2 regions of the Paraglaciecola sp. IT1134 genome follow, and region 2 is predicted to be linked to the other one. Evidence: riboswitches for the same ligand, from Rfam matches in the RefSeq annotation. Region 2 holds a riboswitch; the other holds the start of a gene.
What was found. Region 2 has a riboswitch for thiamine pyrophosphate ahead of thiC (phosphomethylpyrimidine synthase ThiC). Riboswitches for the same ligand answer to the same signal wherever they lie in the genome.
Positions count from the first base shown of each region.

Region 1: it holds a riboswitch for thiamine pyrophosphate, as region 2 does, so the genes downstream of both, AC3RV5_RS15735 (TonB-dependent receptor) here and thiC (phosphomethylpyrimidine synthase ThiC) in region 2, are expected to answer to the same signal.

Region 1 is NZ_CM176486.1:3,604,589-3,608,007, reverse strand. Features, by position in the region: gene AC3RV5_RS15750 (tRNA(Met) cytidine acetyltransferase TmcA) at 1-338, opposite strand, end outside; gene AC3RV5_RS15745 (acyl-CoA thioesterase) at 404-805, shown strand; gene AC3RV5_RS15740 (hypothetical protein) at 884-1,741, shown strand; TPP riboswitch at 1,851-1,958, shown strand; gene AC3RV5_RS15735 (TonB-dependent receptor) at 2,034-3,419, shown strand, end outside.
Region 2 is NZ_CM176486.1:393,071-396,489, reverse strand. Features, by position in the region: gene spoT (bifunctional GTP diphosphokinase/guanosine-3',5'-bis pyrophosphate 3'-pyrophosphohydrolase) at 1-1,234, opposite strand, end outside; gene rpoZ (DNA-directed RNA polymerase subunit omega) at 1,342-1,614, opposite strand; TPP riboswitch at 1,756-1,854, shown strand; gene thiC (phosphomethylpyrimidine synthase ThiC) at 2,019-3,419, shown strand, end outside.

The DNA.
Region 1 (3,419 bases), 2.1 Mb from region 2:
TCGGGACAAATTAAAATCATCAGGCCATGTGCCCGAACGATGCCACTATAGGCAATCAAAGCGTTGGCTCGTAAACCTGAAAAACAGTTATAGACTACAGCGTCTCTTTCTTGACCCAAGTGTTGACGATAAGTGCCACAATGCTCAGCTATGGTTGCTGTATTACGAAAACCTACCCACAGAGTAGGATCAGGGGAAAGTTTGCTGAAACCTTTTAAAAATTGTTCTGCTTGTTCAATTGCCCATGACTGCTCGCCACTGATAATCACCAATTGTCGATGTGAGACATTTTTATTTCGTTTTTCTAGCCATTGTTGTATTTGAAACTGTAAATCCACGCTGTTTTTATCTGTACAATGTATATAAGTAACGCCAGTTTAAGCAATGTTAATAAGGAATACGAATGCGCTTTTTATCTCGACGGCTTGTTATGCCAAATGATCTCAATTATGCCAACGCACTTTTTGGTGGAAGAGCCCTGGAATGGATTGATGAAGAAGCCGCGATCTACGCAATATGCCAGCTCGAAAGCAAATTATTGGTCACTAAACACATAGGTGAAATTACTTTCGAGTCACCAGCCATGCAGGGAGATATAGTAGAGTTTGGCTTAGTCACAAAAAAAGTAGGCAGAACCTCTATAACGGTAACGTGTTTGGTACGCAATAAAGAAACCAAGAAAACGATTTGTTTGGCGGATGATATTGTATTTGTACGAGTCGATCGTCAGACCCGCTTACCCGTGCCTCACGGCAAAACCATGGATCAACTGGCTTTCAAACTCAAACAAGAAATGAGTGCTTAACGTTAAGTAACCTGATGATCAAGGCGAGTTAAACCTGTAATCTATACAGTTGCCTACAGCGCAACAATTAAGGACGTTATGAAAGTACGTGTATTTACCTTGCTTTTTAGCTGGTTACTATATGGCTGCAATATTTCTTCAGCAGTTACCCCTCGTTTTGATATTTTGGAACAATGGCCACTTCCTGCTGCCCTGGCTGAAAGTTCCGGTCTGTATTGCGATCAGGATCGGCAAACGTTCACTGTCAATGATTCTGGGAATGCGCCAGTGATTTACCAAATTGATGACAAAGCCGCAATTGATGCTGAATATCCGCTTAGGGCCAAAAATAGAGATTGGGAAGCCCTGACCGGTGATGAGAATTATTTGTATGTAGGGGATATAGGCAATAACAATGGCCAGCGAAAAAGCCTGAATATTTATAAAATCAGTAAAACACGTTTAGGGCAAGGTGATGCAGTGCCCATTGAGGTAAGCTATGCTGCCAATCAACCTCAGCTCAACGAAACGTTAAATCATGACTTTGACGCAGAGGCTTTGGTGGCAGTTAATGATCATCTGGTGTTATTTTCAAAAAGTTGGAAAACAGATCTGCTTAGGGTTTATTTGCTGGATAAGTCGCAGCCTCAGCAGCAAATCGAACCTTATAGTTTGATCCCCAATTTACCCGGGGTTATTACTGGAGCGGACTACGATCCTGTTCATAAACAATACATTTTAGTGGGTTACCCCTCTAAGCGTGTTGGCTTTGGCGATCCATTTATGCTGATATTAAGTGATGAATTTGTGTTGATCGAACATTTTCAACTCCCAGGGTTTGGGCAAGTTGAAGGGGTATGTCACCATTCATCTGGCGAAATATGGTTTACTCAGGAAGATTCTATATTGAGCTCAGCCAAGCTGGTCAAAATAAGATTGAGGCACAGCGATTTATAAACAGATAGTTTGTTTGATTATTTAAGGCGTATTGCAACTTGAATAATATTGGCTTGCGATTATGATCTATATTGTTAAACTGTTGCGCGCTAACTAACCACATTAAGAGTTAGCAACCAAGGGGTGCCGAAAGGCTGAGATTTATTTCAAAATTGGAAATATGACCCTTACACCTGATCCGGATAATACCGGCGTAGGAATGGTAATTTCGTCTACATGACAAAAGTGTAAGCATCTCCCATTTATCTGCCGCAAAGCCGGGTCTTTTCAATCGACAATCGAAGAGATCCAAATGAAATTTCGTTCTACCTTACTTGCCTGTTCTATCGCGTCCTGTTTTCAAGTCTATGCAAACGATACACAAAGTGTCGAGCGGATTACTGTCAGCTCAGATTTCCGCCAGCAAGACCTCCTGTTTTTACCTGCAAGCGTCACTATTTTAAGTGATACACAAATTGAGTCGCGCCAGGCTCAGCATCTGGAAGATATTTTAAATCTCGGGGCAAACATCAATTTTACCAGCGGTGCATCTCGTGGGCGGTTTGTTCAGATCCGTGGAATAGGCGAACGTAGTCAGTTTGCCGAACCCAGTAACCCGTCTGTTGGATTTTTGGTCGATGATTTTGATTTCTCTGGCATAGCCGGTGTCGGCACCTTATTTGACGTCGAGCAAGTTGAGATATTACGCGGGCCACAAGCTACTGAGTTTGGGGCGGGGGCCATGGCAGGAGTTATCAAAGTTAAAACCGTTGACGCGGGCCCTGAAGCCAGCGGTCGGATGGCGTTAACACTCGCCGAGCAGAATACCTGGAGCTTAGGGGCCGCTTACGGCAACGCCATAAGCGACAAATTATTTTATCGTGTTGCTCTGCAGCAGTATAAAAGTAACGGATTTGTCGAAAATACATTTTTAAATCGTAACGATACCGATAATTTGCACGAGTTCACTTCCAGAGTGAAACTTAAATATCTGGCTGCGGATTGGTTGACCTTTGATCTTAATTATCAATATTTTGATATCGACAATGGCTACGATGCGTTCTCCTTGGACAATGATCGTAAATCTCGTGCCGATGAACCGGGTTTCGATCGCCAGGAAACCCATGCCATAGGCTTAAAAACCGAAATCAATTCCGATTTGGCCGACATTTTTGTGATCCTTAGCCAGTCAGATAGTGAAATCGGGTACAGCTACGATGAAGACTGGACCTTTGTTGGTTTTGATCCCCTGGAATATTCATCTGTGGATAGCTACTACAGACAGCGTGATACTCAAAACGCTGATGTGCGAGTGTTGTCTAACGCCCAATCAGCCTTGTTTAATGCCAGTACTGATTGGTTATTTGGGATTTATATAAAATCTATGGACGAGAGTTTGTTACGCCAATATACCTATGCTGAACGTGATTTCACCAGCGATTATCAACAGAATAATCTGGCCGTTTATGGGCAAACTGATACGCGCTTATCCGATAAACTAAATCTGCGCTTGGGGGTACGAGTTGATCGTTTTGAAATTGACTACCTTGACAGTAACGGTTTTGTCGAAAGTAACCAAAAAAACCTGGTGGGGGGAAAGGTGGTGCTGGATTACAGTATCGATAGCGCCTCAGTTTATGCCAGTCTGTCCAGAGGATATAAGGCAGCGGGTTTCAATCCTGATGAGCGTGTGTCAGAG
Region 2 (3,419 bases):
AAGCAAAATCTACCGCTGTGGCGCCCATAGGTAATTCAATGATGCGTCCGTCCCGAGTAAATACATAGATTTCATCCGGGAAGAGATCCGTTTTCACATTTTCGATAAATTCAAACGACGAACTGGCGCTTTGCTGGAGCTCGATCAAAGACTGCATCCATTTACGGGCACGTACCTGGGCCGTAGTATCGCTGCTGTCGTCATCGTCTTTGTATAACCAGTGGGCGGCCACGCCTATGTCAGCCATTTTATCCATTTCGGTGGTGCGGATCTGAATTTCCACCGGAATACCGTGGGGGCCGATAAGCGACGTATGCAAAGACTGATAACCGTTAGTGCGGGGAATGGCCACATAATCCTTGAAACGGCTTTCGATAGGTTTATACAGACCGTGCATGGCGCCCAAAGCCCGGTAACAGTTATCCACGCTATCCACCACTACCCGAAAAGCATAGATGTCCATCACTTCATTGAACATCAGTTCTTTGTTTTTCATTTTGCGGTAAATGGAATACAGATGTTTTTCACGGCCACTGGTAACCGCGTTAATGCCGTATGACGCTAACCGGGTTTCCACCTCTTTACGGGTGTTTTCGATAACTTCTTTACGGTTGCCCCTTGCCTGTTTGACCGCAGCTAGTAATGCCCGGTGGCGCATGGGATACATGGCTTGGAACCCCAGGTCTTCCAACTCATTTTTTATATCGTGAATACCCAAGCGATGGGCGATGGGGGCGTAAATTTCCAGAGTCTCCCGGGCAATACGCCGACGCTTGTCAGGGCGCAACGACCCCAGGGTGCGCATATTGTGGGTGCGATCCGCCAGCTTGATCAAGATCACCCGGATATCCTGCACCATGGCCATCATCATCTTGCGAAAATTTTCCGCCTGGGCTTCTTGTTTGTTACTAAAATGGATCTTTTCGAGTTTACTGACGCCTTCCACCAGCTCACCCACAGCTTCACCAAATTGGGCGCTTAGGCTTTCTTTGTTGTGGTGTGTATCTTCGATTACATCGTGCAACAAAGCAGCCATCAGGGTTTCGTGATCCAGGCGCATGTCGGCCAAGATCCCGGTCACGGCCACGGGATGAGTAATATAGGGATCGCCACTTGAACGCATTTGCCCGTCGTGGGCATCGCGGGCAACCACAAAGGCACGCTGAGTCTCCGCTACCTTATCAGGTGGCAGATAGGCCTCTAATTTTTGTTTTAAACCTTCAAATAGATACAAGTGCTACGTGTCTCGACTAATGAATGTTTAAGAATACGGTGATTTAGGCAGGAAGCCAACGGCTAAACATCGCTCTGATGGGTAGCCGCTAAAAATTAGGCTCTTTTTTACTGTTCTTGCAGAATATTGGCTGCGGTTGCAAATTCAGCATGATCCTGGGCGTGTTGGTCACGCATATCTTCCGCTTCCAAGGTTGCAGCAGTCACAAAACCTTGTTCGATTTCACGTAAAGCGACCACGGTAGGTTTATCTGTACCCACGGGCACATGAGAAACTTTGCCTTCGATAGCAAGCTGTCGTGCACGACGTGCTGCGACTAAAACCAAATCAAACCGGTTGCCAATTTTGTTTACGGCATCTTCAACTGTTACGCGAGCCATTTGGATCTCCGTCGAGTAGTATGAAAAAAGGTCGCATAGTGTACTGATTTACGCCCCGCTTTAAAAGCTATTTGATCAAGTATGCGTAAGATCCACTGCAATAAAGATCTTGAAGGTATTTTCAACTTGGGTTTATACTGTTTGCTCTTGTCGGAGTGCCTTAGTGCTGAGACCGTTAATTCGGGATCCGTTGAACCTGATCGAGTTAGTACTCGCGAAGGAAACAAGCGTGATTTATGCTAAGTATTACAGTTTTTATCTGCAATACCTGGTTGTCATCATTTTACTAATAATTGTGTTTTTTACATCGCTTAGCTGTGTATTAGTTATCAATTGATAGTGCTTTTCAACAACCCCCCTCCAGACAAGCAACTTCCTTTACAACAGTATATGAGAGATTGCTAATGTCGAACCGTCGCCAAACCCGTGCCCAGGCACAACAATTTTTAGATAACTTAAAACCCTTATTACATCCTAATTCAAGCAAAGTTTATTTGCCCGGGACTTTGCACCCTATACGAGTTGGAATGCGCGCAATCAGGCAAACTGATACCATTTTAAATGACACACAAGAAACACCGTTAACCACCTGCAACCCCGATATTATGGTCTATGACTGCGCGGGGGCTTACTCTGATCCCGAGGCGAAGATCACTGTGCATCAGGGCTTAGCCAAATTACGTCGTGATTGGATTGTGGCCCGGGGTGACGTTGAACAATTACCCCACGCAAGTTCTCGTTACACCCAGCAGCGCATGGCGGAAGACGGGCTAGATGATCTGCGTTTTGATGCCCTGCATACCCCCTTAAAAGCCAAACCTGGTCACTGTGTAACCCAAATGCATTACGCCAAAGCGGGCATCATCACACCAGAAATGGAATACATTGCCATTCGCGAGAACATGGCTCGTGAGCTAGTAAGCGATAAAGTACTGACCCAAAAAGCGCAAGGCCATGCCTTTGGTGCCAATATCGGTCAACTTATTAGCGCAGAATTTGTGCGTACGGAAGTGGCCCGGGGTCGCGCCATCATCCCGGTAAATATTAACCACCCTGAATCTGAGCCCATGATTATTGGCCGCAACTTTCTGGTCAAAGTAAACGCTAATATCGGTAACTCAGCCGTGACCTCTTCCATCGAAGAGGAAGTAGAGAAGCTGGTATGGTCAACGCGTTGGGGTGCCGACACGGTGATGGACTTGTCCACAGGTCGTTACATTCATGAAACCCGGGAATGGATAATACGCAATTCTCCCGTGCCAATTGGCACTGTGCCTATTTATCAAGCCCTGGAAAAAGTAAACGGTGTGGCCGAAGATCTGACATGGGAAGCCTTCCGCGATACGTTGCTGGAACAAGCGGAACAGGGAGTCGATTATTTTACTATTCATGCCGGCGTGTTACTGCGCTATGTGCCAATGACGGCAAAACGGCTGACGGGCATTGTTTCCCGAGGTGGCTCAATCATGGCCAAATGGTGTCTGTTCCATCATAAAGAAAGCTTTTTATACCAGCACTTCCGGGAAATCTGTCAGATATGTGCGGCTTATGATGTGTCCTTGTCATTAGGTGACGGCATGCGTCCCGGTTGTATTGCCGATGCCAATGATCAGGCTCAGTTCGCCGAATTAGAAACCTTGGGGGAATTGGTCAAAATCGCCTGGGAATACGACGTGCAAACCATCATAGAAGGTCCGGGCCACATACCCATGCAACTGATTAAAGAGAACATGGATAAACAGTTGGCCATCTGCGACGAAGCGCCTTTTTATACCCTGGGTCCTCAAACCACCGACATTGCCCCC